3 regions of the Thermoanaerobacterium thermosulfurigenes genome follow, and region 2 is predicted to be linked to each of the others. Evidence: riboswitches for the same ligand, from Rfam matches in the RefSeq annotation. Region 2 holds a riboswitch; each other region holds the start of a gene.

The links. Region 2 has a riboswitch for S-adenosylmethionine ahead of metK (methionine adenosyltransferase). Riboswitches for the same ligand answer to the same signal wherever they lie in the genome.
Region 1: it holds a riboswitch for S-adenosylmethionine, as region 2 does, so the genes downstream of both, HNR52_RS06105 (methionine ABC transporter ATP-binding protein) here and metK (methionine adenosyltransferase) in region 2, are expected to answer to the same signal.
Region 3: it holds a riboswitch for S-adenosylmethionine, as region 2 does, so the genes downstream of both, HNR52_RS11275 (homocysteine synthase) here and metK (methionine adenosyltransferase) in region 2, are expected to answer to the same signal.

Annotation. Positions count from the first base shown of each region.
Region 1 is NZ_JBPODR010000011.1:44,489-57,531, reverse strand. It holds gene HNR52_RS06125 (S-ribosylhomocysteine lyase) at 1-93, shown strand, start outside; gene spoVB (stage V sporulation protein B) at 144-1,703, shown strand; gene HNR52_RS06115 (MetQ/NlpA family ABC transporter substrate-binding protein) at 1,736-2,581, opposite strand; gene HNR52_RS06110 (methionine ABC transporter permease) at 2,596-3,273, opposite strand; gene HNR52_RS06105 (methionine ABC transporter ATP-binding protein) at 3,260-4,282, opposite strand; SAM riboswitch class I at 4,360-4,460, opposite strand; gene HNR52_RS06100 (BglG family transcription antiterminator) at 4,674-6,764, shown strand; gene HNR52_RS06095 (hypothetical protein) at 6,805-7,008, shown strand; gene HNR52_RS06090 (PTS sugar transporter subunit IIB) at 7,015-7,341, shown strand; partial or broken gene HNR52_RS06085 (PTS sugar transporter subunit IIC) at 7,354-8,672, shown strand; gene HNR52_RS06080 (PTS sugar transporter subunit IIA) at 8,701-9,018, shown strand; gene HNR52_RS06075 (YerC/YecD family TrpR-related protein) at 9,174-9,473, shown strand; gene pcrA (DNA helicase PcrA) at 9,589-11,739, shown strand; gene ligA (NAD-dependent DNA ligase LigA) at 11,752-13,043, shown strand, end outside.
Region 2 is NZ_JBPODR010000018.1:16,903-29,945, reverse strand. It holds gene HNR52_RS08225 (HD-GYP domain-containing protein) at 1-566, shown strand, start outside; gene metK (methionine adenosyltransferase) at 680-1,867, opposite strand; SAM riboswitch class I at 1,942-2,043, opposite strand; gene HNR52_RS08215 (rubrerythrin family protein) at 2,172-2,675, opposite strand; gene HNR52_RS08210 (peroxiredoxin) at 2,695-3,195, opposite strand; tRNA gene HNR52_RS08205 (tRNA-Tyr) at 3,420-3,505, opposite strand; tRNA gene HNR52_RS08200 (tRNA-Val) at 3,551-3,626, opposite strand; tRNA gene HNR52_RS08195 (tRNA-Pro) at 3,632-3,707, opposite strand; gene HNR52_RS08190 (phosphodiester glycosidase family protein) at 4,028-6,397, shown strand; gene HNR52_RS08185 (hypothetical protein) at 6,421-7,086, opposite strand; gene yyaC (spore protease YyaC) at 7,162-7,707, shown strand; gene HNR52_RS08175 (Gmad2 immunoglobulin-like domain-containing protein) at 7,714-9,168, opposite strand; gene HNR52_RS08170 (sensor histidine kinase) at 9,250-10,644, opposite strand; gene HNR52_RS08165 (response regulator transcription factor) at 10,654-11,331, opposite strand; gene nagA (N-acetylglucosamine-6-phosphate deacetylase) at 11,431-12,579, shown strand; gene HNR52_RS08155 (LacI family DNA-binding transcriptional regulator) at 12,582-13,043, opposite strand, start outside.
Region 3 is NZ_JBPODR010000040.1:34-6,641, forward strand. It holds gene HNR52_RS11265 (hypothetical protein) at 74-400, shown strand; gene HNR52_RS11270 (Nramp family divalent metal transporter) at 414-1,685, opposite strand; gene HNR52_RS11275 (homocysteine synthase) at 1,860-3,152, opposite strand; SAM riboswitch class I at 3,282-3,384, opposite strand; gene polX (DNA polymerase/3'-5' exonuclease PolX) at 3,459-5,165, opposite strand; gene HNR52_RS11285 (MFS transporter) at 5,297-6,484, opposite strand; gene HNR52_RS11290 (HEAT repeat domain-containing protein) at 6,497-6,608, opposite strand, start outside.

The DNA of each region.
Region 1 (13,043 bases), on a different contig from region 2:
CCTGCTACAAATGAGATTCAGTGCGGTAACTATAGAGATCATTCTCTTTTTACCGCGAAGGAGTACGCAAAGGCTGTTTTGGAAAAACTTTAGAAGGTAATATATATTAGGTGCCGCGAATAAACTATTGTGAGGTGTCGTGTATGCGCAATAGATCTTTTGTTCGCGGTGCTTTTATTTTGACTATAGCAAATGTTGTAGACAGAGCTATTGGCTTTGTCTTCAGAATCATCCTTTCTAATCTGCTGGGCTCTGAGGGAACTGGGATATATCAAATAGCGCTGCCAATCTACTTTGTATCAATAACATTTATAACATCAGGAATTACGGCTGTTACATCTCGGTTTGTGTCTGAGGAAAGAGCCAAAAATAACAAAAGAAATATTTTCAGCATAATGGAAGTTTCATTTTTTATCGTAATTATAATGGGCATAGCAATTTCATCTATAATATTCTTTAATGCCAAGTACATATCAAACAACTTGCTTCATGAGCCACGAGCGTATCTATCAATATTGATTTTTTCACCTGTACTAATTGTAGTTTCATCATCTTCTATATTCAAAGGCTTTTTCCAAGGATTAATTAACATGGTTCCTGCATCGGTGTCTGAGATAGTGGAACAGATAGTGAGAGTTTTTTTGACGCTGTATCTATTCAGCGTATTTACAGGAATGAAGTTGGAATATGCTGCAGCAATAGCTGTATTTGGAATAGCCATAGGAGAAGTCACAAGTTTTATCATGTACATATTTTACTATAGGCGTGAATTGAAATACATAAATGAGGAAATGCCAAATGAAGGGGAGATTTGGAATAAGGTAGATATTGCAAATACAATAATAAAGACGTCTTTTCCTATTACTATTTCAAGGATGATTGTAAATATCTTGGATTTGTTTGAATCTCTCATCATACCTTCAAAGCTTGTCAAATCAGGACTTTCACACAAAGACGCTATATCTGAGTTTGGAAAGTTATCTGGAATGGCTTATCCACTTGCATATATGCCTGCAGTTATAACAATGAGTTTGTCAGTGACAGTGCTTCCTGCCGTTTCAGAAGCGGCATCTTTAAAAAGATGGGATGTAGTAAGGCAGAGGATAAATCAAGCCATAGGATATACTACTATGATAGGCATACCAGCAGCCGTATTGTTTTTGATGTTGCCTGATGAAATAGCTTCATTGCTTTACCCTAAAAGTCCAGGAGTAGGTTTGTTAGTTAAGGTAATAGCTGCAGGAAGCATTTTTGCTTACCTGGAGTCGATAGTCACAAGCATATTGAATGGGCTTGGGATGCAAAACTTAGTTTTGCGAAATTCTGTCATCTGGACTACAATTTCTGTGATTGCCATGTATCTATTAGTTCCTATACCAAGTTTAAGGCTTTTCGGGTATATTTACGGCTTCATATTCGCTGATGCTTTTGTCTTCTTCTTAAATTTTAAAGCATTGGTTAAGATTACTAACTTAGAAATTGATTTTAACAATTGGTTCTTAAAACCGCTTATAGCTGCGCTTATAATGGGGATTTACGACACGATTATTTATTTTAATCTGGTTACAGCAGTAGCAAACGAATGGATTACAATGTCTATTACAGTATTATCAGGATTTTTAGTATACATTGCATCATGTCAACTTGTAAAGCTTCCATATTTAGAAGATTTAAATAGACTTATATTTTCAAGGAATAAATAATAAAAACCCGCTTTAAACGGGTTTTTTTAATGTTAAAAGGCAGGAACTATAGCGCCTTTATATTTGTCTTCTATAAATTTCTTGACTTCATCAGAATTTAAGGCTTTTGCTAATTTTTGTATTGCTGGGTCATTTTGATTGTCCTGCCTTACGACTAACACATTAGCATAAGGAGAATTTTTGTCCTCCATAAAAATTGCATCCTTTAAAGGATTTAAGTTTGCCTCTAATGCAAAATTAGTGTTTATAATGGCCAAATCTACATCTTGAAGTGTCCTTGGAAGCTGAGGTGCTTCAAGCTCTACAATCTTTAAATGCTTTGGATTATCCACTATGTCTCTCGGGGTTTGTGTAAGACCATTTGGATCTTTTAACTTAATTAACCCTTCTTTTTGCAGTAAAAGCAGCGCTCTTCCTTCATTTGTAGCATCGTTTGGAACAGCCACTGTTGCACCGTCTTTTAGTTCATCTTTTGACTTAATCTTTTTTGAATATGCCCCCATCGGTTCTACATGCACTTTGACTAATGGCACCAATTTTACATTGTTTTTCTTCTCAAAGTCCTCAAGGTATGGAACGTGTTGGAAGAAATTTGCGTCGATTTGCTTGTCGACAAGTGCAGTATTTGGCGTCACATAGTCGGTAAATTCTTTTATTTCAAGGTCTACGCCTTCTTTTGCAAGAATAGGCTTTACTACATTAAGTATTTCTGCATGGGGGTTTGGTGTTGCACCAACGACTATCTTCGTCATTTTAGTAGAGCTATCTGTGTTTGAGTTTGCATTAGATGTAGTAGATACGTTATTTGATTTTGTGCATCCTGATAAGATAAATGCAAATGTCAATATGAGAGTGAGAAATAAAAATGATTTTTTCATCACATACCATCCTTTCATCTTTTATCAACTTTTTTTGCAAGATAATTTCCAATTCTTTGTACAATTTCTACAAAGATTATTAAGACTATGATTGTAGCTATAAGCACATCTGTCTGAAACCTTTGGTAGCCATATCTTATAGCCAGATCTCCTAAACCACCTCCTCCAATAGCACCTGCCATAGCAGAATACCCTAAAATATTTATAACCGTAAGAGTTATTCCCAATATAAGTGATGGCAATGATTCTGGAATCATGACTTTAAATATTATCTGTGGTATTGATGCACCGACAGATATAGATGCTTCAATGACACCCCAGTCTACTTCTTTAAGAGATGATTCTATGACTCTTGCAACAAATGGAGCTGCAGCAACTGACAATGGTACAATAGCAGCAGTAGGCCCTATAGTTGTGCCAACAATAAGCCTTGCCAATGGGAAGATTGCGATTATGAGGATTATGAACGGCACTGACCTCATGACATTAATTACAGTACCTAATATCTGATTTAACTTTAGGTTTTCCTTTATATGTCCTTTATCTGTTATGACGAGTATTATGCCGAGAGGCAGTCCTATGATTACTGAGAAAAGTGTTGAGAAAAATACCATGTACAAAGATTCCCAAAGAGGCTCCTCCATAAGTTGCCACAAGTTTAACAGATACTGCAATGTATTAGATGACACCATTTTTAAGCACCTCTATTCTAAGACCATTATTTTCTAAAAATTTTATCGCATCTTTTATAGAATTTTGTCCACCGCTTATTTTTATTAGGAGATTTCCTATTTGTGAGTTTTGCACCCTTTCGATATTTCCTGAAATGATATTCACTTCAACATCGAAATTTTTTATCATGTGAGATATGACAGGTTGGTTGCTGCTGCTGCCAAAAAACGATAATCTTAAGACTTCCTCGTTTGGGTTATCGTCATCAAGCAATATGTCTGGTGGAAGTTCAGCTATCATATCTTTTAAAAATCTTTTAGATGTTTCTGTTGAAGGGTTTGAAAAGATGTCTATTACATTTCCTTCCTCGATTATTCTGCCGTCTTCCAAAACTGCCACTTTGTCGCACAGATTTCTTATGACAGACATTTCGTGCGTTATTACCACGATTGTAATTCCGTATTGCTTGTTTATGTCCTTTAAAAGATTTAAGATGGATTCTGTCGTTGTAGGGTCTAAAGCGGATGTGGCTTCATCAGATAGAATTATGTCTGGATTGTTTGCTAAAGCTCTTGCGATTCCTACCCGTTGTTTTTGCCCGCCAGATAGCTGTGCAGGGTATGCGTACTTTTTATCTTTTAAATCTACCACATCCAGCAATTCATCAACGCGTTTTTTTATGGCAGAATCGCTGACTTTCGAGATCTTAAGAGGAAATGCTATGTTCTCATACACTGTAGAGTTCATCAAAAGATTGAAATGCTGAAATATCATGCCAATCTTTTTTCTCATATTTCTTAGTTCTTTTGGCTTTAACTTTGTCATTTCTACGCCGTTTATCAGTATGCTGCCAGATGTAGGTTTTTCCAACATGTTGATGCACCTTATCAATGATGATTTCCCGGCACCGCTTAGACCCATTATGCCATAAATTTTACCATCGCTTATAGTTAAGTTGATGTCCTTTAAAGCTACTACATCTTTTCCGTTTGTGTTGTAAACTTTGCTTAAGTTTTTTATTTCGATCAAATCATTTCACCTTCTTTTCGCAAATTTAATTTAAAAAAGCAATAAAAAAAAACCTCCAATGAAAGAGGTTTTGTCCTCTCTCATCTCTCAGCAATCGCTGCAGGAATTGGCACCATTGCACATACGTGCCGGTTGCCGGGTTTCATCGGGCCAGTCCCTCCACCTCTCTAGATAAGAGAATAATTTCGTTTTTAGTTGTTAAAATGATTATATAGGATGGATGTTGAAAAGTCAAGCAAAATTTTCATGCGGCAATATTAAATTTTTGTCATAATAAATCTGACAGCGTGTTCACAAGTTTGTGTTGATTTAATCAATAAATTGATTATAATTAAGATGAAAGATAAGTTAACTTATTAATAATTTGTCATAGATGAAAGGACAAATATCTATGAAAGAGTTAAGTAGGCGCCAATTAGAAATCTTCAAAAAGGTTCTTTCAAAAGAAGTTTCCAGTTTGGACGATATCGTCATTTTGTACAAGTTAAGCAAAAGGACTGTTTACAGGGAAATAAATGCGATAAATGAGTATATAAAAGAATACAATTTGAGGCTTAAAAATGACGATGGAGCATTAGTCTTAGAAGGAACTGATAATGATATCGAAAAATTCAAATTCGATGTAATAGGTTATAGGCCAAGCATTGATGCTGATAAAAGGCGAAAGCTGATACTGTCTGAGCTTTTGCAGATGAAAGAACCTGTAAAACTTGAGTACTTCGCTAAAGAATACAATGTGACTACGGCAACAATAAGCTATGACATTAAAGAGATCGATAAATGGCTAAACAAGCAAAATGTTACAATTGTAACTAAGCCTGGTGTTGGCATATACGTAAAAGGCGATGAAAACAATATAAGAAGGGCTATTATAAATTTTTTGTATGACAATGTAGAGACAAAAGACCTAATTGAGTTTTTAAATAAGGGGTACAATAATATAAACAAACTTAGTGAAGACATAAATGACAGGCTGCTTAGGCTTATAGACTATGATACGGTTTTAAAGATAGAGAAGGCTATACAAAAATTGGAGAAATCCCTTAATTACGAATTAGCAGAAAGCTCGTACATGGGGCTTACAGTGCATCTGGCATTGGCGCTAAAAAGAATAAAAGAAGGCGAAAAGATAAAAATAGGTAATGAAAGCCTTTATGAGCTTAAAAAGTCGGATGAGTTCGAATTTGCAGAAATGCTTGCCAGGTTTTTGGAAGAAGAATTCGACATTTCTATTCCGGAAGATGAAATCGGTTATATAACGATTCATCTACAAGGAGCAAGGTACAGGGCAAATACCGAAGACGTAAATGACGAGCTGCTAAATGAAATACTGCAGGAAATGATCAGCGTTGCAGAAGATGAATTTGGCACTGACTTCAAAGATGATATGATGCTTTTAAGCGGTTTAAAGACGCACCTAAGGCCTACTATCTTTAGACTTCGCATGGGTCTTGCGATTAGAAACCCGCTTATAAATGACATTAAAGAACGGTACAGCAGTTTATTTGAAAAATGTATATCTATTGCAAATGTGATTAAAGACAAGCTTAATGTTGATGTGCCTGATGATGAGATAGGATATATTGCGATGCATTTTGGCGCATCCATAGCAAGAAAAAGCGATATGACGAAAAGGCACAATATTTTAGTCGTGTGTGCCAGCGGCATAGGGACATCGAGGATGCTTCTATCTAAGCTCCAGATGTTTCCACAATTAAACATTGTAGATACGGTTTCCAGTTTGAGGGTTAAAGACTTTAAAGATAGAGATGATATTGATTTGATAGTGTCTACAATTCCGCTGGACATAAAGGGCAAAGAGACTGTAATAGTCAATCCGTTGCTTTTAGATGAAGACGTAAAAAAGCTGAAAGACGCTTTAAATACAGATTTTATAATGGACTTTTCAGAGAAAAAAGTCAAAGTCATAGGCGACAGATACAAAGAATTAGAACACATTGCGTGGTATGGCAAAAGGATAATTGAGCTGTGCGATTCCCTTAAGCTTAAAGATGTGTATGGCAAAAACTCAAAAGCTATCATAGATTCTCTCTTAGAAGATTTTGCTGGTAATGATGGAATTAATAATGAGAAGATAAAGCAGATAGAAGATAAGCTTTTGGGAAGAGAAAGCCTTGGAAAGATAATACTTCCAGGGAAAGGATTTGTAATCTACCACTGTACAGCATCTGATTTGGTGGAGCCAATCCTCGTCTTTGGAAAACTGAGAAGCGATGTTAAGATGAAAAATTTGATTAACGAATATGAAATTATAAAGACGGCTTTTCTAATGGTTGCACCAGATGGCGACAAGATGTGGATAGAAATACTTGGCGATTTAAGTGTTTCGTTCATTGAAAGTAAAGACTTGGTAAAAAATCTCAATGAGGTTGACAAAATTGATGAGGCGAAGGAAATTGTCAAGAAGGCCTTGATGGATAAGTATTACGATGAAATAAAAAGAAATCTTGTAGGTGATTAAAATGTTTAGTATTTCGGTAAAACAGCGAAAAATTTTCTATATGATGCTGTCTTTGGTGTGGATTGCAACTGCTGTGTATTCTATGATAAATGATACATTTGCACATGGCTTAGAGATTCTTTTGTTTGGTGCATTTTTCATTGCGGGAATTGCGCTTATACAAGCGTACATGATAAGAATGCTTAAATTGTATGACAAAAATTTAAAAAATGAAATAAAAAAGAAAAATAAAAAAAGGAGGTAATTTACTATGGCTATACATGGTGTTATATTATGCAGTTGGGGCGCTACATCAAGTGCATTAGCAAAAAAAGTGACTGATGAAGCAAAAAAGCAAGGTTTAGATGTGACAGTAGATGCAGGAGGCACAGGTGAATTTAAGAAAAAAGCTGAAGAATACGATGTTGCTCTTTTAGAGCCGCAGGTAAGGCATTTAAAGAAGGAAGTTGAGACGATAGCTGAAAAGTTTGGCATTCCTGTCGACATCGTTGATATGCAGGCTTTTGCACTTATGGATGCAAAAAAGATATTGAATCAGATTATCGAGCTTGCTAAGAAAAATGGAAAAGATGCATAGGAGGTAATGTAAATGAACGAAAGACTTACTAACAATTGGTTTATGAAATGGATGGAGTCATCTTTGTGCCTGTACTGGCAAGGATTGCTCAAAATGTTATACTTCAATCTATAAGAGATGCTTTTTCAAGTTTCGCATTGCCAGTTATATTGACAGGTTCACTGTTTTTGATAATAGCTAATCCACCACTTGCAGAAGGTGCAAATTGGGGCCCTATTGTGGCATGGGCAAATGCTATTAAGCCTATTGCTGGTCAGTTGATGATTCCTTTCAATTTATCATTTGGCATCATGGCTTTGATGGTTGCATTTGGTACAGCTTACAGTTTGGCTACTCGCTGGGATCTTGATGAAGCAATGACAGGTATTATTTCCATGTTAGCATTTTTAGTTACAACATTCCCAGCATCAGATGTTACAAAAGTAAGCTTCGGTGATGTTTTAAATTACCTTGGTGGACAAGGTTTGTTTGTAGCTATAATAATAGGCGTATTGACAGCAGTTGTGGTTAGATTTTTCAATAGGCAAGGTCTTGTAATTAAGATGCCTGAAGCCGTTCCACCTTATGTTGTAAGAAGCTTTATGGCACTTGTACCGATGTTTGTCATGGTAGTATCGGCCTGGATAGTAGAGTGGATTGTATGGGCTAACTTCAAAGTTACATTGCCACAGTTGGTAATTGAGTTATTTAAGCCGCTTGTTGCAGCATCAAATAGCTATTGGGCAGCTTTAGCTGAGATAATCCTTATGATGCTTTTGTGGTCACTTGGAATCCATGGTATGAATGTCGTATCGTCTATAGCATATCCTTTCTGGATGAGTCAGCTTGCTGCAAATGTAAAGGCATTAAATGCACATCAACCTATGACAGGTATTGTTACAGAGCCATTCTTCCACATGTTCACACACCTTGGTGGTTCTGGTACAACATGGCCTCTTGTCATAATGTTCTTGTTCTCAGCATCAAAACAGCTTAAGACGATAGGTACAGCAGAGCTTATCCCTGCTATATTTAATATAAATGAACCGCTCATCTTCGGTGCTCCAATAGTTTTGAACCCTATATTGATGATACCATTTATAATTGCACCTGCAGCGGTTGTCACGATAAACTATATCGCATTCCATTTCCACTTAGTAACAGGACCATTGTATCAGCTTCCATTTACAGTTCCTGTATTTATAGGAGGTTTCATATCAAGTGGTCTTGACTGGAGAGGACCAATTTTGCAGCTTGTAAACCTGATTGTAGCAGGTATTATATACTATCCATTCTTCAAAATGTATGAAGCACAGCTTTTGAAGAATGAAAGAGAGCTTGAGGAAAAATAATTAAAATATATTAAGGAGGAACCCTTTGATGGAATTAGAGCAAATCATTTACAATCTAGTCTTACATGGCGGAAACGCCAGAGGCGAGGCTTATGAAGCATTAGATGCAGCAGAAAAAGGGGATTTTGAATCTGCCGAGAAGCATCTGGAAAAGGCTGATGAGGAATTTTACGCAGGTCATGATTATCAAAACGCATTGGTACAAGGTGAACAAAGCGAAACACCTAACTTCCTTGTTATACACGCTCAAGACCAGCTTATGACGGCTCTTGCAGAAAAGAACCTCATAAGAAGGCTTATAGATCTTTACAAGAGGTTAGATGCTCTTGAAAAGAAAGTAAAATAAATACTGAATTAAAAGGTGAGTCATCCTCACCTTTTAATTTTGCCATTTTAGATTGCTTTTTATCTTTTTTGCTTTAAAGTATTGAATAATTTGTGTAAATTTTGTACAATGGAGATGGACATTTTATAAAAAATTTTAAGAGAGAGGGATTGTCGATGTACGATTCTAAAATAAAAGACGAGAACGTGGACAAGCTTTTTGAAGCGATTTTAATGCTTAAAGACATGGAAGAATGTTATCGTTTTTTTGAAGATATAGCTACTATAAACGAGGTTAAGTCGCTAGCTCAAAGACTTCAAGTGGCTAAAATGTTAAGAGATAGGAAGACGTATATTGAAATAGCTGAAAAGACAGGTGCCAGCACAGCTACCATAAGTAGAGTTAACAGGGCGCTTAATTATGGAGCGAATGGATACAATTTGATTTTAGATAGATTAAAGGAAAAATCTCGGTAGACCCGAGATTTTATTTTATTATAGGCATAACAATAAAATGGTTGATTAATTAAAAAGTTACATATACAATATAATCGTAAGTCTAGGTACAAATATTTTATTTGGAGTGAATTAGATGAATATTCTTGAAGGACTAAATGATAGACAAAAGGAGGCAGTTGTCACTACAGAAGGACCTGTTCTGATTTTGGCTGGTGCAGGTAGCGGAAAGACGAGAGTTTTAACACATAGAATTGCATATCTTGTAAGGGAAAAAAATGTGTCACCAGCAAACATCATCGCTATTACTTTTACAAACAAGGCAGCAAAAGAAATGAAGGACAGAGTTGAGTCACTATTAGGATATGTAGGAGATCTTTGGGTTTCTACATTCCATTCGGCATGTGTTCGCATATTGAGAAGAGATATTGAAAAAATCGGGTATGATAGAAATTTTGTAATATACGATACGCAAGATCAAAAAACGCTGATTTCTGACTGCATAAAAGAATTGAATTTAAATGACAAGCAGTACACAATAAAAGGAATGTTAGGTGCCATATCAAAGGCGAAAGACAGGATGATATCGCCAGACGACTTTTTGCTGGAATTTGGCAATGACTACAGAAATAAAAAAATCGCTGACGTTTATAAGCTGTACCAGAAGAAGCTTAAAAAAGACAATGCACTGGATTTCGATGATATAATAATAAAAACCATAGAGCTTTTTCAAAAAAACGAGGACATATTGAGGTATTATCAAGATAAATTCAGGTATATAATGATAGATGAGTATCAAGATACAAACAGGCCACAGTATGAATTTGTAAATCTATTGGCTAAAAAGTACAGAAATCTTTGTGTCGTAGGCGATGATGATCAAAGCATATATGGATGGAGAGGGGCCGACATAAAGAATATTTTAGACTTTGAGAAAGATTATCCAGAGGCTAAGGTTATAAAGCTTGAACAAAATTACCGTTCAACGCAGGTTATACTTGATGCGGCTAATAGCGTAATTGATAACAATGTCAAAAGAAAAAGAAAAAGACTGTGGACAGATAATAAAAACGGTGAAAAGATTGTCGTATGGGAATCGCAAAATGAGAGAGATGAGGCTAATTTCATCATAGAGACGATAAAAAACTTGGTTTCTGAGGGGAGAAAATATTCGGACTTTGCTGTCTTATATAGGACAAATGCCCAGTCTCGTATATTTGAAGAAGCTTTTATGGCGAATGACATACCGTATAAATTGGTTGGAGCATTGAGGTTTTACGATCGAAAAGAGATAAAAGACATTATTGCGTATTTAAGGATTCTTGTAAATCCATACGATGACGTATCATTAAAAAGGATAATAAATGTACCTAAAAGAGGCATTGGTGAGTCAACTATAGCTTCTTTAGAAAAATATGCTGTAGAACATGATACAAGTATGTATTTTGCGATTCCTCATGTTGAAGTTAGTGGAAGAACGAGAAAGGCACTTGATAGATTTAAAGAGTTTATTGACGATCTGATAAGCCAGCTTGATTTTATGACTGTCACTGAAGTTATCGATTATGTACTGGATAAAACTGGATATATAGAGGAACTTAAGGCCGACGGCACTGAAGAATCTGAAGGAAGAATAGAAAATATAAATGAGTTTATCGGTGCAGCACGTGAATTTATGGAAAGTTCCCAGGAGAAATCTTTAGAAGCATTTTTGTCAGGCATAACATTGGTATCTGATATTGATACGGCAGGTGAAATAGGAGAGAGCGTAGTTTTAATGACACTACATTCAGCTAAAGGGCTTGAATTTCCCGTCGTATTTATAGCAGGTATGGAAGAAGGGATATTCCCTAATTCTATGTCATTTGTGTACGAGCATGAACTGGAAGAAGAGAGAAGGTTGTGCTATGTAGGCATAACTCGGGCAAAAGAAAGGCTTTTTATGACTTATGCACGAAATAGAAATCTGTACGGCAAGCCACAGTACAATACGGCTTCAAGGTTTATCAATGAAATTCCTCGAGACTTGGTCATCGAATACGACAAAGGCACTGTTAAAAGAAATGACTATGTCTCAGTTTCATCGTATATAAATACTTTTGCCAGGAAGGCGAATAATAAAGAAAACTACAATCCAGGAGATAAGGTTGAGCACAAATTATGGGGCATTGGAACTGTAGTAAGCGTTGATGGAAGCGGCGATGATAAGGAGATTACAGTCGCATTTCCTAATGTTGGCATAAAGAGGTTGTCTTTGAAGTACGCTCCAATCAGGGCTATATTATAAGGTGGTGTATTTATGGCGATAGAAGACAGGATAAAAGAATTGAGAGATAAGCTTAATCATCACAGCTACATGTACTATGTACTGGACAAGCCTGAAATATCTGACTATGAGTATGATATGATGATGAGAGAGCTCATTGAGTTAGAAGAAAAGTACCCTCAGTTTAAGACGCCTGATTCACCGACTCAAAGGGTTGGCGGTGAACCTTTGAAAGAGTTTGAACCATTTACACATGTAGTGCCGATGCAAAGTTTGGCAAATGCTTTTTCTGAAGGCGAGCTTAGAGATTTTGACAGGAGAGTAAGAGCATCTGTCGGTGATGTAGAATACGTAGTAGAGTTTAAAATTGACGGTTTATCTGTGGAGCTTATATATGAAAATGGCTTTTTTACCGTCGGCTCCACGAGAGGTGACGGAATTATAGGTGAAAATGTGACAAACAATCTAAAAACCATTAAATCAATTCCTTTAAGACTTAAAGATGATTTAAATCTCATCGTAAGAGGTGAGGTTTTTATGCCTAAGGCTTCATTTGAAAAGTTAAACGAAGAAAGAGAATTAAACGGAGAAAGCCTTTTTGCAAATCCGAGAAATGCTGCTGCTGGATCACTTAGGCAATTAAATCCTAAAATCACGGCTAAAAGAGATCTGGATATTTTCGTATTTAATTTACAGAGAATAGATGGAATAGAATTAAAAACACATGCTGAAGCATTAGAATTTTTAAAATATCAAGGATTTAAAGTAAGTCCGCATATTAAAGTATGTGGAAATATAGACGAAGTCATTGAAGACATAAATTATATAAGAGACATAAGGGATAGTTTGCCTTATGAAACAGATGGAGCAGTTGTCAAGGTAAATGATTTGGGAAAAAGGGAAATTTTGGGGTCTACTGCAAAGGATCCTCGTTGGGCAATTGCATTCAAATATCCAGCAGAAAGGCAAAAGACGAAAGTCAAAGATATAGTAGTTCAGGTTGGAAGGACTGGTGCACTGACACCAACTGCCATATTAGAGCCTGTGAAAATTGCAGGTTCCATCGTATCAAGAGCGACGCTTCACAATGAAGATTACATAAGAGAAAAGGACATAAGAATCGGTGATACGGTGATAATTCAAAAAGCAGGCGAAATCATACCTGAAGTTGTAAGTGTTGTAGCAGAAGAAAGAGATGGCAGCGAGAAGTTTTTTATCATGCCAGAAGTGTGTCCCGAATGCGGTGCTGCAACGGTGAGGCTTCCCGGTGAATCTGTGACTAAGTGCACAGGTCTAAATTGTCCTGCTAAGTTAAAAAGAGGCAT
Region 2 (13,043 bases):
TTTTGATGTCATTAAAGAATTACCATTACGAGACGTACAAACATAGCATAAGAGTCGCAAAATTGTCATACAATGTAGCGAACATGATGCGACTTAACATGAAGGAAAAAATAGCAATATATAAGGGTGCATTACTGCATGATATAGGCAAAGTGATGATTCCAATTAATATTCTTGCAAAACCAGACAAACTTACAGAATTAGAATACGACGTCATGAAATTGCATCCCATATACGGCGCCGATATACTTGAAGCCTTGACCCCACTTGTATACTTGACGTCTACTGTGCTATATCATCATGAAAGGCTTGATGGGACAGGTTATCCTTATGGTTTAAAAATCATTCCATTTGGTGCACAGATTGTAGCAGTGTGTGATTCTTTCGACGCAATGACAAACGATAGACAGTATAGAAAAGCTAAAAACACTATTGAAGCAATACGTGATTTGAGAGAGTGCGATGCAAAATACAATCAGATGCTTGTTTCAGCATTAGAAAACGTGATTAAAACAAATGCAAAAGTTTTTGGAAAAAATAGAGAAAGCAATGGAATAGCCATCTAATTTATGCTATAATAAAAGTAGCGGAGCGTACAATTTTTATAAAAACTGCGGCTATAAATATAAATATACATAAACGCCGCAAAGCCCGGAGTTTCCTCCGGGCTTTAAAATTATTATTTATTAAAAGCAAGTTTTTTCAATATTTCAGCTCTGTCAGTTCTCTCCCATGTAAGGTCAAGATCTGTTCGGCCAAAATGTCCATACGCTGCAACTTGTCTATAAATAGGCCTTCTTAAATCAAGATCTTTTATGATAGCAGCAGGTCTTAAATCAAATACCTTTTTGACTATTTCAGATATCTCTTCATCAGATATCTTTCCAGTGCCAAAAGTATCTACATTGACTTCTAATGGTGTAGCTACGCCTATAGCATATGCCAATTGAACTTCACACTTTTCAGCAAGTCCAGCAGCTACAATGTTTTTCGCTACATACCGTGCAGCGTACGCAGCAGATCTGTCAACTTTCGACGGGTCTTTGCCAGAAAAAGCACCACCGCCATGTCTTGCATATCCACCATAAGTGTCGACTATTATCTTCCTTCCTGTAAGGCCACTGTCCCCTTGCGGTCCACCAACTACGAATCTTCCTGTCGGATTTACATATATCTTCGTATCTTCATCAATAAGCTCTGGTGGAACGATAGGTTTTATTACATACTCTTTTACATCATTTTCAATCTTATCATGATCAACGTCTGGCGAGTGTTGTGTAGATACGACGATTGAATCAACTCTTTTTGGTACGTCATCAACGTACTCAATCGTCACCTGTGTCTTGCCATCAGGTCTTAGATAATCTAAAGTGCCATTTTTCCTTACCTCTGCTAATCTGCGAGCAAGTCTATGGGCTAATGATATTGGAAGAGGCATAAGTTCAGGCGTCTCTGTACATGCGTATCCAAACATCATACCTTGGTCTCCAGCGCCTTGTTCTTCCAGCTCATCGTGGGAGATGCCTTTTTTAACTTCCAGAGCCTTATCAACTCCCAATGCTATATCTGGAGACTGTTCATCTATTGATGTAAGCACAGAGCATGTGTCAGCATCAAAACCGTATTTTGCCCGCGTATACCCTATCTCTTCTATAACCTTTCTTGCAATTTTGGGTATGTCAACGTAGCACTTTGTGGATATTTCGCCCATTACCAATACCATACCTGTCGTGACAGCAGTCTCACAAGCTATCCTCGCATAAGGATCATTTTTTAGGATCTCATCTACAATAGCATCAGATATCTGATCGCAAATTTTATCTGGATGTCCTTCAGTAACTGATTCTGAAGTAAAATACTTTTTCATTCGTATCCTCCTTTTTAAATCACATAAAAGACCTAAAACAAAATAAAACCTCTCCAAAAGAAGAGGCACATCCACCCTCATCTTTCAGAAGCGAACTTCTGCGAGAATTAGCACCTTGTCGTAAAACAGGTTGCCGGGCTTCATAGGGCTCCTCCCTCCACCTCTCTTGATAAGAGTTTCACTTATTTAACTTAAAATATAATATCACAGTACAACAAATAAGTCAATTAAAAATTAAAAAAGTGCTTGATGACAATCAAGCACTTTAAAGTTAATATATGATAATGAAGGGGTTTTATGCCTTTTAGAATACAACAAACTTATCTCTTGGAGCTCCACATACTGGACATTTTTCTGGAGCCGTATCAATTGCCGTATACCCGCAAACTGGGCAAATATACACTTTAGATATAGCTATGTCTTCATTTTTAAGTGCCGCTGCTTTTGCATCTGTATACATCTTAGCATGTAACTTCTCAGCTTCAAGAGCATAGTTGAAGCTTTTATCTGCAGATTTCTCCTCCTGCAGATCTGCTACAGCTTTATATGCTGGATACATTTCTTCTACTTCAAATGTCTCACCTGCTATTGCCTTGTCAAGATTTGCTACTGTGTCTTTCACTTCGCCTAATGTCTTGTAGTGATTTGTAGCATGAACTAATTCGGCGTAAGATATAGCTCTAAAAAGCTTTGCTATGTTTGGCTTACCCTCCTTTTCAGCCACATCAGCAAAAATTTGATACCTCATGTGAGCCTGGCTTTCACCTGCGTATGCATCGCTTAGATTTTTTGTCGTCATTTCTCTCATTTCAAAATCTCCTCCTTTTTTAATCTAATACTTTGTCCCCTGGTTTCCAACCTACAGGGCAAGCATGACCTGTTTGAAGTGCATTAAGCACTCTCAATATTTCATCGACATTTCTGCCGATTACTGGCTCATGTACAACTTCGTAATCAACATTTCCCTCAGGATTAATGATGAATGCAGCTCTCAATGCTATACCAGCATCTTCAATAAGTATTCCATACTGCTTTGTGACTTCTTTGTTGTAATCAGATAAAAGCGGAAAATCAACACCACCAAGACTATCTATCCATGCCTTGTGCGAGTAAACGCTATCTGTGTTAATACCTAATAACTCAGCATTGAGCTTGTCAAATTCAGGTTTCATCCTGTTAAACTCAGGTATTTCTGTTGAACATACTGACGAAAAGTCAAGTGGATAAAAGAAAAGTACTACCCATTTACCTTTATAATCGCTTAAGGATATTTGACCTTTTGTGCTTTCTAACTTAAATTCAGGAGCTTTCTTACCTACCAACGACATATGTACCCACCTCTCATCTATTCTTAGTCAATCATCACATCGGATAAGCTATTAATATTTTATTTCTATTAATAACTATTTTCCCTTCACAAGTATTATTATACATCAATTATTTTTTATGTCAATAGGATTTGGAAAATATTTTATCGATGTCTTTGAAAATCGTTACTATGAGGAAATATTGAAAGGCAAAATAAAAAAAAGGCCCTTTAGCCTTGTATTCATGGTGGAGGGAGATGGATTCGAACCATCGAAGGCACCAGCCAACAGATTTACAGTCTGCCCCCTTTAGCCACTTGGGTATCCCTCCATGATTATTTTATTTTAATGTGAGAAAAATCTTCACAAATAGAAATGGTGGTCGCAATAGGGCTCGAACCTATGACCCCCTGCTTGTAAGGCAGGTGCTCTCCCAGCTGAGCTATACGACCAATCATGGTCGGGGTGGAGGGACTCGAACCCCCGACCCCATGCTCCCAAAGCACGTGCGCTACCAACTGCGCTACACCCCGGCGTCTCGCGACATATTTGATTATAGTTGAAATCTATCAATTTCACAAGATTTATTATTCCTCATTTTAGCCGGTTTCCATAAGTTAATTTGGTATTTTTTCGATATCTTTCGCTTATACTCCATTTATCTTTTATAATCATTATACGCAATTTAGGCAATAATAATATCAGTTTTTATTTTTATTTTATGAAATTGTAACACGGCTGTAATATACAAAAGGTACAATATGGTTATATGCTATGGAAAATTTATCAACAGCGCTAAATTGCCGAAGATAAGTTTTAAAGAGCAATTGCTAAATACATAGGAGGGATTTTCTTGAAGTACCGAAAAGTTATAAGCATGTGTATATATTTAATAATTATTTTTTCATCGATTTTTATGAATGGTATTGTTGCAGATGCTTACACCGTAATAACTTCAAATGAAAGCCAGCAAATATTAAGTAAAGGTGTTACAGAAAAGAATATTACATATTTTACGACAGATGGTTTTATCAATATCAATGTTTTGGATGTGGACTTAAGCGACAGTAACACATCAATATCCACTATCTTTAATCCATCAGGTTTTAAAGACAGAATGGATGTAGAAGACATGGCAAATGGCAACGGTGCTATAGCCGCAGTAAATGGCGATTTTTTTGACACGAAGCAAGGGTTTATCGTAGGAGCATCGGTTAAAGACGGAAATCTTTTAACTGTCCCATACTATCAAGGGAATTACGCCACATTTGCCATTGACAAAAACAACGTGCCATCAATAGGATATTGGAAAAGCACTTCTCTTAGCATAACACTTCCAGATGGCAATCAAGTTCCCGTAAGTGCTTTAAACAACGTAGGTTCCATAGGCAGTGGTACATCTTGCGTCATATTTACGAAAGACTGGAATGATGAGACACCGGGTCTAAGCGATAGCTATAAAGACCTTGTTGAAGTATTGGTTGACAAAAACGACAGTGTCTTAGAGGTAAGGCAAAGCCAAGGTCCCGCAGCGATTCCCGATGGAGGTTATTCTATAGATGCAACAGGCGACGTAGCAAAGATTTTATTAAATCTAAAACAAGGAGATAAAATCATCAAAAATATCTCTACAGACCCTCCATTTGACAACTTTAAGATGGCTGTAAGCGGAGGAACCATTTTGGTACAAAACGGTTCAATACCGTCGCAATTTACCGACAATGTAGATGGCATATACGCAAGGACAGCTATAGGCTATACTGAAGATAAGAAGCATGTAATAATAGCAACAGTTGACAACGCCAACACGAGAGGGATGACAGAAAGTGAATTAGCGCAGCTTATGTTAAGCTTAGGCGCTTATGATGCTATGAACTTAGACGGTGGCGGCTCAACTCAAATGGCCATAAGACCTTTAGGAGATAGTCAAGCAAAGGTCCAAAATGAAGTTCCTGGCTTCGAAAGAAATGTAGCCAACGGCGTTGGAGTATTCAACACAGCACCAACAGGAAATCTATACGCCATAAAAGTTGAAGCAGATAGCCCAAATGTCTTTGTAGGCACCCACAGAGCAATCATCGTAAAGGGATATGATGCAAATTATCAACCAGTAAAAATCGATCAAAACTCTGTATCATTTTCTATAAGCGGCATAGCAGGAAGATTTGATGGAAATGAATTTATGCCTCAAAGTGCAGGTGACGGCGTAATAATAGCAAGAGTAGGCAATGTGACTGGTACATTGAAAATAAAGGCTTTAGATGCTATAGCAGACATAAGATTTACACCTTATTCGGTCAATGTCGATAAAGGCGGGACTGCATCAATATCTGTGATAGGGAAAGACATAAACGGCTATAGAGCACCTATAGAAGACCGAGACATAAGCTGGACGGTTTACAACAATGTGGGCACTATTTCAAATGGAGTCTTCAAAGCATCAAATATCGATCTATCTGGTGCTTTGTCGGCAAATATAAATGGAAAAGTGGGCAATTTAATGGTAAAAGTGGGACAAGGATCAGATTTTGACGTATCACAACTTCCAAAGCCATTGGACTTTGAATCTATTGACAGCAAAAATAGAGAAGTAAGCGTCAGCAACACTAACGATTCGTTTAAATTCATGGTATTTGGGGACACAGATTACAATACGCTTTTGAAGCTTCAAATTTCTTTAAAAGCTGCCAGCATAGCCAATAAAGGCTATCCTTTAGTAGTTTTCACAGGGGATGTAAATGACAAAGTCTTAAAATCACTTACGATTCCGTATATAAAAGCAGGTAATTCTTACGGAGTATATGACTTTAGAAATTCGACATTTATCATGTTGGATGATACTAATGGAGGTTTGCTATCATCCAATAAAGACCAGTGGAGTTGGTTTCTAAACACATTAAACAACGTAAAAGGAGATAATCTATTTGTAGTTTTGCCAAAACCTGTATGGGGCTCCGATGGATTTAAAGATACAAGAGAATCTCAACTGTTTGAGGATACACTGCAAAAATTCAAAGAAGATACAGGTAAAAACGTATGGATAATATACAATGGCGACACACCTTTCTATACAACCTTAAATGATAGCATAAGATATATATCTAATTACGGAACAAATTATGACGGTGGCAATATAGACATATACAATAATGCAAGATACATTTCAATAATGGTAAATGGAAAAGACATTTACTATCAAGATAAGAATTTGTTTACAAAGTAAAAGATGCGCTTTATGCGCATCTTTTACTTTGATGTATTTTTCTCGTCAAAATACTTTTCTACCACACTCTTTAAAAAATCTATATCACTTTCTGACAGGTGCTTTTTAAGTATATCCATCATCTCATAACTTTCTTTTTGTGTCACACCATCTTGAGACATTTTCATGATCTCTCCTATGCCTGAGGGACCTAATTTCATCAATATGCTTATAGCCTTAGATTTTGTTGTAAAATCCATCTCTCTTTGAACGCTTAATATTTTTTCAGGCGTTACAACTATTCTATTCAAGTTTAAATTTTCACTGCTTTCTTTTGAATTGTTGTTGCCGTTTATATTTGTAAAATTTCTGTTCCTCTCTTGAATCAATTTCTCCAGCGATTTCTCATCAAATTTTCTTGTGTCATTTTCCTCACTGTTCTTTCTATCAGAATTTTTCTTCTCGCTTTTTTCATTATCTACTGCTGATTTATCTTCATCTTCTTTCAAATTTGGAGTGGTATTGAAAACAGGAACCTGCAACTCATTTTGATTGATTTTACCCGTAGATGAATAGTATGTACTTTTATTTACCGGTTTTAAGACTTCGTTTGGAGGTGGCTGTTCTTTTATAAAAATATCAAGCATAAATATAATACTGACAACCGTAATAGCGATGACGAACCCAATGCTACAGATTGATTTTTTCACCAAAAACACTCCCTTCGAATACTTTTATTATTTCATCCTTAACAGCATTTAATACAAATTTTGGAGGAAGATTTTATGGATGAATTGCGGGTTAGATATGACGACAAAAACGCCATCAATCTCATGTCAGCGTATTTAGCAGAGCAGATAAACTTTGATTCTGTGATACTTTGCATAGGAACCGATAAATGCATCGGAGATTCGTTAGGGCCTATTGTAGGAGACATGATATCAAAAATGACCAGCGGCATAAGCGTATATGGAACATTAAAAAATCCGATACATGCAATGAACCTTGAAGAAAACATCGCACACATTAAGAAAAAGCATCCATACAGCAACATCATTGCTGTTGATGCTTGCCTTGGAGATAAAGACAACATAGGTAAAATATCCATAAAAAAATCGCCGATATATCCAGGCAAAGGAGTAGGAAAAGTATTGCCTGCCGTCGGCGACATATCTATAATAGGCGTGATTGACGCCTTTGACATAATACCTGTACATAATACAAGGCTTGGATTTGTATTTGAGATGGCAGAAGTCATAGCCATGAGCATACATAGAGCTTTTTATTTGAAAGCAACCATAAAAAATAACTCTGACGTAAGTCAGAGCTAATCTTTTTTACTTTAGGTACAATGGTATTGACACAAGATCTTGCACAGAGCCATCTTTTGGGCTTAATGAAAATACCTGCAGTGTGCCATCTTGTGGTGTTGATAATGGATTGTACTGTATGTCTGCTTGAAAATCTCCCCACGATGGTGCACCAGCACTTGCCTGCACAGATGTCTGCGTCAATATATTGCCATTTGAATCCAACAGCCTTATATTAACAACAGCTTCAAAAACCCTGGCCTTTCCTACCACTTTTATAGGGCTTGTAACGCTGTTGTTTCTCATAGGCGACAACACGATTATGTTTGCCTCCTGGCTACTGTAGGATGTAATTGTGTTTTTGTCAGAATCAATCACAGCCCGCGCTTCTTTGTTTTTCGTCAAAATCATGCCAAGCTCATCACCTACTTTTATATCTGTAAAATCCATGTCTGTCTCTGAATACTGGTAACCACCTTGACTGTCGTAGCCGATCTTTGACTGGCGGTGTATTATGGCATTTGGCAACACCTTAATATCTGGACCTGCTACATTATTTATATCACTTGTATCTTGGTATTCCCGCTCTATCGTAACGACTCTCGTATCGTAATTGATGGCTTGTACGATGCCATATATGAATGTTTCTCCTTTTGTAGGGTCTGCTTCAGGTATCTTCGTAAATTTCGGCTTAACATCACTTATAACCCATATATTGCCTTCCTTATCGCCTTCTGGTTGGACAAGTGTCACAAGATAAGACTTATTGTCATGGATAGCATTTATGAGTGCAATTCCACCCTTTTTAGATTCCAATGAAAAATCGTCATCAGGCGAAAATCCAACAATGCCGCCTTCCTCTTGTATTACTTTCATCGGATCCAATCTCCATGAATCTTTTCCAAATGACGTACTCTCCTGAAGTTTTTTAATCCTGTCCTTATCGATGTACACTTCTCCTGTAAGCACAATCCTATTCAATGGATCAAGGCCTATTTTATAACCATAAAGTGAATCTATCTTGTTACCTTCCACTAAAATCTGGACACTGTTTATGTTTGGAAGTCCAGTAAGTGTATTTACGAGTGCAGCGACCATGTACTTAGCTGTAGTCCCATCGATGCTTGTTGAAGATGTATAATCTTTAGAAAAGTTGACATATGCTGTAGTATCTTTCAACTGAACCGATAGAAGCTTTGTGTTGTCAGGAATTATAGGTTTTGAATATTGATCTGAAGGGCCTTTCATCAATTCATTTATCACCTGTTTCAGTAAGTCCGCATTTTCGGATACGCTTCTTACTTCCATATTCAATCCTAACATCTTGCTATTTAAAAAATACAGCGAAACTTCTTTAACAGCTTGAACAGTAGATTTCGGGCTTATAGGGGCATTTTTTTCCGTCTTAGTTTTCGTATTTGTAAAACAACCTGACAAAGAAATTGCAGCGATCAATATCAAGACTAAAAACGCCTTCTTCATTGTTATCCCCTCCTAAAAATATGATACAACATTTTTATTACACCTGTATTAACAGAACCTTAAAATTTAATAAATTTTTGTTTAAATGTTCTTAACCGGAATCGTTATGTAGAAAACGGTGCCTTCGCCGACGGTGCTTTTAACGTCTATGTGTCCTTTATGCAAATCTACAATCTCCTTTACTATGGCCAAACCCAATCCAAAACCTCCAGTCTTTTGAGATCTTGCCGTATCGCCTCTGGAAAACCTTTCAAACACCTTAGGTAGCGTTTCCTGACTTATTCCTATTCCTGTATCAGATATGGTGATGTAGACATTTTTATCATCTGAATCAAGAGTCAGTTTGACCGAGCCGCCACTTGGAGTGTACTTTATGCCGTTTTCAACAACATTGTATATCATCCTGTAAAATCTATCTGCATCAACATCTGCAAAAATGTTTTTCTCGTTTTCAAATATCAGTGAAACACCTTTTTGATCAGCTATGGCTTCAAGGTTTTCAATGACATTGTAAGCAATCTCAGTAATATTTTCCGTTTTATTTTCGATCGAGCGTATTTTGTCAATCTTTGCTAAAACCAGCAATTCATTTACAAGCCTCGTCATTCTGTCAACTTCAGAATTTATGTCCTTTAAAAACTCCTTATACACAGATATATCGACATTATCACTGGATATAAGCGGTTCTACGAGGGCTTTTATTGCCGCCAATGGCGTTTTAAGTTCATGCGATGCATCAGAAACAAATCTTTTTCTCTCCTCGTCTATCTTCATAAGCTTAGTACCCATATCGTTAAATGCATCTGCCAGCCTGCCTATTTCATCATTTCCCTTAACATCAACTTTGTAGTCAAATTTACCTTCGGATATTATCTTTGTAGCGTCTGTAAGCCTTTTTAAAGGCTTAGTTATAAATGCAGCGACTATTAAGCTTAATATGCTTACAATTGAACCTATGGCAGTAAATGTGTATATCATCTGCATTTTAATAGAGTACAAAAAATTCATCACGTCATCAATAGACGTAGATAATAGGACGCTCCCTACAATCTCATTTTTTATAGTCACAGGAACGGCAGAATACATGGTCCAACCAGAACCTGTGATGTAATGTATGCTTGTAGAGCCTGTCCCTTTTAAAGCAGATTTAATATCACTGTAGTTATTTATATCTTTGCCTTCAATACCGCCATTTCCTGCAGAGTCAACTATCACTTTTCCATTTACATCAGTAAAAAGGATCCGCGAGTTAATCTGGTTTGCATAGTCAACAATGGTAGGCTCAATCAAATACGAGGAGACGCCTATAAATTTAGAAACCAAATTTGCAATCATATTAGCCTGAGTCAAATTAGTAACTCTTTCATTTGCAAGGTAGCTTTCATAAATATTGTTGAAAAGATAAATACCTGTAGAAGCTAACGAAACTATTAGAATAATAAAATAAATCGAAAATATCTTCCACCTTAAACTCAACGTATCACCCTATTTCATGTAGTAGCCAGAGCCCCACTTTGTGAAAATATGCTTTGGATTTGCCGGGTCATCTTCTATTTTCTCCCTAAGCTTTCTTATATGGACATTTACAGTATTCGTATCTCCATAAAAGTCAAATCCCCATATTAAGTCCATCAGTTTGTCCTTAGAATAAAGCTTACCCGGATTCGAAGCTAAAAGAACTAATAATTCAAACTCCTTATTTGTAAGATCGATGTCTTTGCCATTCTTCTGGACTATTTTGTCAGGAACATTTATCGTAATATCACCTAACTTGATTACGTCGTGCTTTTTTACATAAGGCGTCGTTGTCCTTCTAAATAAAGCTCTGATTCTGGCAATCAATTCCCTCGTGTTGAAAGGCTTTGCAAGGTAATCATCTGCTCCCATCTCAATGCCTACTATCTTATCCACATCTTCACCTTTTGCTGTAAGCATTATAATAGGTATATTTGAAAATGACCTTACCTCTTTGCAAAGTGTAAGACCGTCGATTTTCGGCAGCATCAAATCTAATATAACTAAATCATAATTGCCATTTTTAATTTTTTCCAAACCTTCTTCGCCATCATAGGCACAATCAACGTAGTATCCTTCTTGAATGAGTGATAGCTTTAACCCTTTTACAAGCATTTCTTCATCATCGATAATTAAAATGTTTTCCATAGCCGATACCTCCATTTTTAGTATATCATATTCTATGTAAAAATTGTATATAATTGATTTTATGTTTAAATAAGTCTACAATTTAATTGAGGTGATAATATGAAGACGCTAATTGTAAATGGCAGATTATTAATTGACGGAAATATAGTAGACGGCAAAGATGTATTGATTGAAGGAAATAAAATAAGCGCTATCGGATGTGGTCTTTATGGCGACAACATAATAGATGCTGAAGGAAACTACGTATCACCAGGTTTCGTAGACATACATATACATGGTTCTTCCGGATTTGATACAATGGACGGTACTTTTGAAGCAATAAATGCAATATCGAAGTCTGTGGCAATGCACGGCACCACGTCATTTCTCCCTACCACTATGACGGAAGATAAAAACAAAATCAAAAATGCTATAAAAAATGTGTTTTACAACAAAGACCGTGTTGAAGGTGCTGAAATCTTAGGCGTACACATGGAAGGTCCTTTCATAAACCCAAAACAAAAGGGAGCGCAAGATGATAAATTCATTTTAAAACCTACAGTAGAAAATTTCACTGAAATTTGCGGCGAATACATGAATATTGTGAAACTTGTAACAATAGCACCTGAAGTTGATGGAGCATTAGAGCTTATACGTTATTTAAAAGAAAAAAACATCGTCGCATCTGTTGGACATACTGATTCTACTTATGATGATGTGGCTTTAGGATACAAAGCAGGTATAACACACGCCACCCACGTCTTTAATGCCATGAAGGGGTTTCACCACCGTGAAGTAGGAACAGTAGGAGCAGTCTTCGATCTTGACATAAGCGCAGAAGTGATCGCTGACGGAATACATTCCGTCTTCCCAGCCATAAGGACACTTCTAAAGCTAAAAGGCAAAGAAAAAGTAAATCTTGTAACAGATGCAATGATGGCTGCAAACTTAAGAGATGGCCTTTATCAGTTGGGTGGTCAAGACGTATACGTCAAAGACGGTGCTGCAAGACTAAAAAGCGGAGTCTTGGCAGGAAGCACCCTTACATTAGACAAGGCTATCAAGAATATTTTATCCAATACAGATTTATCATTACCTGAATCTGTCGCACTGGCGTCTTACAACAGTGCAAAAGTAATAGGTGTTGATGACAGAAAGGGCCTTATAAAAGAAGGATACGATGCAGATATAGTAATCTTTGACGAAAATATAGAGATAAAAAAGACGATTGTCGGTGGGAAAATCGTCTATGAAAAAAATAGCCAATAAGGCTATTTTTTTTCTTCACCATATCCTGTTGATTCTCTGACAATAAGCTGATGAGGCAAAACCACGTGCATATCATCAATAGGCTCTTTAGCAAGCAATTTTGTCATAAGTCTCATACTTACAGCGCCTATATCGTATGCAGGCCTTTGAATAGTAGTTATAGTAGGCCTAAACATATATGAAAGATACGTGTTATCAAACCCGATAACATGAATGTCTTCAGGCACGCTAAATCCAGAGTCAAATATGGCATTTATTGCAGCGGCAGCCATCTCATCTGATGCTGCAAAAACAGCGTCAACATTGTTTTCCAAAAGCTTTAGCATTGCAAGGTACGCTTGCCTTGCTTTGAAACTGCCTTCTACAACAAGCGACGGCTTAAATCTTATTTTCGCCTCAGATAAGGCTTCTTTGTATCCATTTATCCTCTGTACGCCCCCGATAGGATCATCAGCAGGTCCAGA
Region 3 (6,608 bases), on a different contig from region 2:
GGTGTATTAACTCCCGATTTGATATAAATCATGTAACTTTGTTACAAATATATTATACTAGGGGGAATTTTAAATGAGAAAGAAAGTTATAGCTATATTCGCAGGCACGCTAATAATAGGTGCTATAGCATTTACGCAAATACCTGCATTAAGAGCAAAGGCCGATACAATTAATAACGGCTATGGGTTTAACATGATGGGTTCAAATTTCAACTATAGTGCCATGTACAACTACATGAAAGGACTTACAGCGAAAGATGTGCAAAATATGATGGGTGGAAATATAGATGAAAAAGATGCGCAAAATATGTTAAATGCATGCACAAATGCGCTAAAGACGAAATCAACGAACAGCAAAAGTAATTTAGGAGCCTTTGGCTCCTTTTTTTACGTAGTTTAATTCGTATCTGAAATCATATCTGAAACAACGTGAGAATTCCCAAAGAACATACAAGTAAATATATTATCGCAAGTACGATTTTTTCCCAATTTTTTAATTTATATTTTTCAGGTAATGCCTTCCATCCCAGTGCTATCAAAAATCCGAGGACAATTGGCAAAAGCAATGAATTCATTATTTCAACTGAAATTGTCAATGTTACAAGGGGTACTCCTGATAAGACGATAATGGCGGAAACAATAATACCTGCAGCATATAATCCATAAAATATCGGAGCTTCTTTCCATGATGAATTAAGGCTTCGCTTAAAATCCATAACTTCACCTAACGACCATGAAGTTGCCAATGAAACAACAACAGCTGCTATCAAAGAAGCACCGATAATACCTGCTGAAAATAAGATTTTGCCACCAACCTGACCTACAAATGGTATAAGTGAATCAGCAATCTGCTGAATATTCGTAAGTGAAACATTTGGATTTATCCGTCCAATAGTGGCAGCCGTTAATACAAGTACAACCGCCATGATTATCTGAGTTACAACTGAACCGACAGCAGTATCAATGCGGCTAAACCTTATCGATTTTTCTGTTAATTTTTTGTCTATCACAGCGCCTTGTTGGTAAAATATCATCCAAGGCATTATTACGGCTCCAACATTGGCTGCTATAAGAAGCCTATAAGATTCATCGTAGAAAGGCTTCTGTCCGATAATCCCATTTATTATTGACGAAGTATCGGGATGTGCTAGTATAACCGCTGGTATAAAGCTTAGTTCAAATAATCCGATAAATATAGCTATGCGTTCAACAATAGTATAACGTCCAAAGCCTGTTATTAATATTAAGGAGATTGATGCAAGTGATATGCTTATCCACTTTGGTATGCCAAACAATAAGCCAACACTGGCAATACCAGAAAATTCTGTGACTAAAGCACCTATAGCAGAAACCACAAGTGTTAAAACTGAAAACCATGCCCAACCTGCACCAAACTTTTCCTTGATCAATTCGCCATGCCCTTTACCAGTCGTTATTCCAATACGTGTTGTAAGCTCCTGCACAAAATATAAAATTGGAATAAGCAAAAATTGCAGCCACAACAAGCTATAACCCCATCTAGCACCCGACTGTGCCGATGTTATAATAGATCCTGCATCAGTATCTGCTAACATAACAGTAAGCCCTGGGCCTATTGTTGCAAGTAGTAATAGAATAGTAGATTTATTCTTTTTTGATCCTTCAAATTCATGAGATAGTGTATGTTCGTTTTCGTTCAAAGGCATTTAAGCACCCCTTCTGCATAAATTTTTCTTAACCTCAGTAAACCATAAGAAAAGCAAATTCAATTTTTACAATTCTTTGATTCTGAAATTCATTCTCAATTAGATTATACAATATATTTCACCGTACTGCAATATCAAAAGCTCTCTTCTATTCTGAAGAGAGCTCTATAATATTTATTCTGCTGCTTTTTTAAGTGCTTGATCAAGGTCATACAATATGTCGTCGATGTCTTCTATGCCTATTGAAAGTCTTATTTGGTCAGGGGTTACACCTGCTAATGATAATTCTTCTTCGCTTAATTGCGAATGTGTCGTGCTTGCTGGATGAATTACCAAAGACTTTGCGTCACCAACATTGGCCAGCAATGAGAATAATTCAAGGCTGTTTATGAATTTGATTCCAGCATTTATTCCACCTTTTATTCCAAATGTCAATATCGCTCCTGCACCCTTCGGCAGGTATTTCTTTGCAAGCTCATGGTATTTGTTTTCTTTAAGTCCAGGATAGTTTACCCACGTCACATTGGGATTGCTTGCTAAGAATTCTGCTACTTTTTGTGCATTTTCCACATGTCTTTGGACTCTTAATGACAAAGTCTCTAATCCTTGTAAAAATAAAAATGCATTGAATGGACTTAAAGATGCACCAGTATCTCTTAAAAGCTGTACTCTCAGTTTTGTGATATATGCGGCAGGTCCAAATGATTCAACATATTTGATTCCATGATAGCTGGGATCTGGCTCTACAAATTCAGGGAATCTTCCGCTTCCTGCCCAATCAAATTTTCCTGAATCTACTATTACTCCGCCTATTGATGTTCCGTGGCCTCCTATAAATTTTGTCGCTGAATGTACTACTATATCTGCCCCGTATTCAAACGGACGGAAGAGATATGGCGTTGCAAATGTGTTGTCTACAATTAGCGGTATTTTATTCTCATGGGCTATTTTTGCTATAACCTCAAAATCAGGTATATTTATCCCGGGATTTCCTATCGTCTCTATATACAATGCCTTTGTTTTGTCTGTTATTGCTTTTCTGAAATTTTCTGGATCATCTGGATCTACAAATGTCGTTTTAATGCCAAGTTTAGGCAACGTTAAAGCGAAAAGATTGTATGTTCCTCCGTATAATGTGCTGGCAGATACTATTTCATCACCTGCACTTGCTATATTTAAAATCGAGTATGTTATAGCAGCAGAGCCAGAAGCTGTCGCAACAGCACCAACACCACCTTCTAAGGCTGCTATTCTCTTTTCAAATACATCATTGGTGGGATTCATAATTCTTGTATAAATATTACCTGGTTCTTTAAGGCTAAATAAAGAAGCGGCATGTTCAGTATCTTTAAATATATATGACGATGTTTGATAAATTGGCACTGCCACTGCACCTGTAGTTGGATCTGGTTCTTGCCCCGCATGCACCTGCAATGTGTCAAATTTTAATTTTCTTTCTTCACTCATCTAAATCTCTCCTCTATATAATTTTAATTTAAATAAACAAATTAAATTGATTCTTATAATGCACCTCTTTTCATTTTGGTATATTAAAAGCCCTCTTCGATGTAGAAGAGGGCTAAGTTTGCGCCGCTCCTCTCATCTCTCAGGTTTCCCTGCAGGATTTGGCACCAGACGCATTATATATGCCGGTTGCCGGGTTTCATCGGGCCAGTCCCTCCACCACTCTTGATAAGAGGTTTCATATTCAATTTGTATTTTAAACTATATTAACACTTTAAATCATTAATGTCAATAGGTTTTCTTGGAATTTTATTTTAAAACCTTCTTTAATTCGTCATATTCATACGTATTTATCACATCTTTCGCTTCAAGCCAACCTTTACGTGCAATGCCGATGCCATATTTCATATCATCAAGTCCTTCTATCCTATGTGCATCTGGGCAAATTGCAAATTTTACACCTTTTTCTTTTGCATATTTTATATATCTCCAATCCAAATCAAGCCTGTATGGACTTCCATTTATTTCAATTATTTTCCCGTATTCAGCAACACTATCTATAATTTTATACACGTCAATGTCATAACCGTCTCTTGCAAGGAGAAGTCTCCCTGTTAGATGTCCAATGATTTTTGTGTATTTATTTTTTATAGCTTTTATTATTCTCTCTGTCATGTCGTCTTTAGTCATTTTAAAGTTAGAATGAACAGATGCGATGACAAAGTCAAGTCTTCTCAATATATCTTCGTCATAATCAAGTGAACCATCTTTTAATATATCAGATTCTATGCCTTTTAATATTTTTATATCACTATACTTGTTATTCAATTCATCAATTTCATCCAATTGCCTTAAAACATCTTCTTCTTTAAGTCCATTTGCATAAAATGCAGATTTACTGTGATCTGTAATACCAATAATTTTATAACCGCAATCTCGTGCAGCATTCACCATTTCAGAAATTGTATTTGCACCATCGCTGTATATCGTATGTACATGAAAAACCCCTTTGATGTCTTTTTCATCTATTAATATGGGAAGTAATCCTTTTTCTGCTGCTTCAATTTCACCCATATTCTCTCGAAGTTCCGGTGGAATATATTGAAGAGCTAAACTTTTAAATATGTCGTCTTCATCATAGCATTTAACAAGCAAATCATCTTTAAATAGTCCATATTCATTCATTTTTATTCCCATTTGCTTTGCCCTATGCCTCATAGCTGTATTGTGCTCTTTGCTACCGGTAAAATGGTGCAATGCATATGGAAATTCCTCATCTTTAACAACCCTTAAGTCTACATTTATGCCAGATTTCAATATTACGCTAGTCTTGGTTTCTCCCTTGGCAACAATATCCCTTATACCTTCATATTTTGTAAATACGTCCATTAGCTTCTCAGGATTGTCACACGTAGCAAGAATATCTATGTCTTTCACCGTTTCTTTTCTTCGCCTTAAACTTCCCGCAATCTCGCATCTTATTGTCAATCCACTATCAACAAGATATTGTTTTAATGATGTGGCCTCTAAATATGCATCCATAAATAGATGCTTACCACTAAACTGTTTTATAAATTGTATACCTTCAAGGATTTTTTTCTGTGTTTTTTCACCAAATCCAGGTAATTCAACAAGTCTATTTTCAATACAGGCATATTCCAATTCACCAACCGTCTTTATATCCAATTTGTCATACAATGTTTTTATCTTTTTAGGTCCAAGACCTGGTATTTTCAACATCTCAATTAAGCCTTCAGGTATCGATGCTTTAAGATTTTCATAGTATTCAAGTCTGCCTGTAGTAATAAGCTCTGTAAGCTTTTTATTAAGCGCATCACCTATACCCTTCACATCTTTTAATCTATCTTCTTTTATTAATTTCTCAATATCGTCGTCAAGAACTTCTATTGTACGGGCAGCATTATAATACGCTCTCGACTTAAAAGGATTTTCACCTTTTAATTCTAATAAAAGCCCTATTTCATTAAGTATATCGGTAACAGTTTTCTTATCCATACTCATCACATCTCTTTAATTTAATCTAAATAATTGCCGATGTATTCTTAATATATTATATCATTTTCACTGTAAAACAAAAATAATAAAGTATGGTTCATGTGTAAACCATACTTTGATTTATAGTTTATTTACTTTTCTATTCTAAATATAGTTATAAAAATTACAGCTAATATTGAGCATCCAGCGCCAAAATAAAATGGAGCGGAAGGTGCAACTTTATCCCACAGATACCCAGCAATAAAACTGGCAGGCAGTGCAAGGATACCAATAGAAGCATTGTACAATCCAAAAGCTGTTCCTCTATTATTTTCATCTACAAGATGCGCAACAAGAGACTTTGCTACACCTTCAGTCGTAGAATAATAAATACCGTAAATTGCATATAAAATCCATATATGCCAAGGCACCCTGGCTAATGCAAATCCAAGATAAGTAACTGCATAAATTAACCATCCAATTTTGATTACATTAACCCTTCCAATCTTGTCAGACAGTATTCCGCTGGGCACAGACAGTAAAGCATAAAAAAGGTTAAACATGGCAATGATAATAGGTATCATGGCTGAACTTACGCCTACGTTACGAGCTCTTAATATCAAAAATGCATCACTGCTATTTCCAAGTGTAAATATTAGCATAACTATGAAAAACAACAAAAATTTTCCTTTGAATATAGTGAAATCAAATTTAAACGGTGTACTGACATTATCTCCTTTTCTTTCGACTACGAATAATCCAATAAGCAATATTGTAATAAAGCCAATAAGCCCTGCAACTAAAAATATTATCCTGTATTTCGTCTCATCTATGTATTTAGCAAGCAAAACCATTAACGCTGTTGTGATAAGTGGTCCAATAAATGAGCCTAACGTATCAAGCATTCTTTGAAATCCGAATGAATAGCCCATGTTTTTCATTTCAGATGACTTTGCAACAAGTGCATCTCTTGGAGCATCCTTTAAACCTTTACCAATGCCATCAGTAAAACGCAATCCAAACGTCATTGCTGCACCATTAGTCAATGATAGAAAAATTCTTCCTATTGCAGAAAATAAATATCCTATAAAGACGATTGATTTTCTCTTTCCAAGTTTGTCAGATATTATGCCAGAAACAATCCTCATAATACTGACAATCGTTGTTACGCTTCCCTCAATTAACCCTACGGTTTCTTTACTTAAACCTAATATCTGAGTGTAAAACGTTGGCAAAATAGGTTGTATCATATCCTGGCTTAAACCACCAAAAAAAGCCACCCATCCTAATGTCTTAATATTATTGACTGTACTCTTATTTTGTCTTTCTTTATTATCCATTTTATTATCCTCCTAATTAAATCTTGATTTAATTTTTTCTAAAGCAATTAAGGCGATGTTCTTTGATAAAACTGAAAAATTATCTATATTTTCTTTAATATAATTATATACATCTTTATCGCCT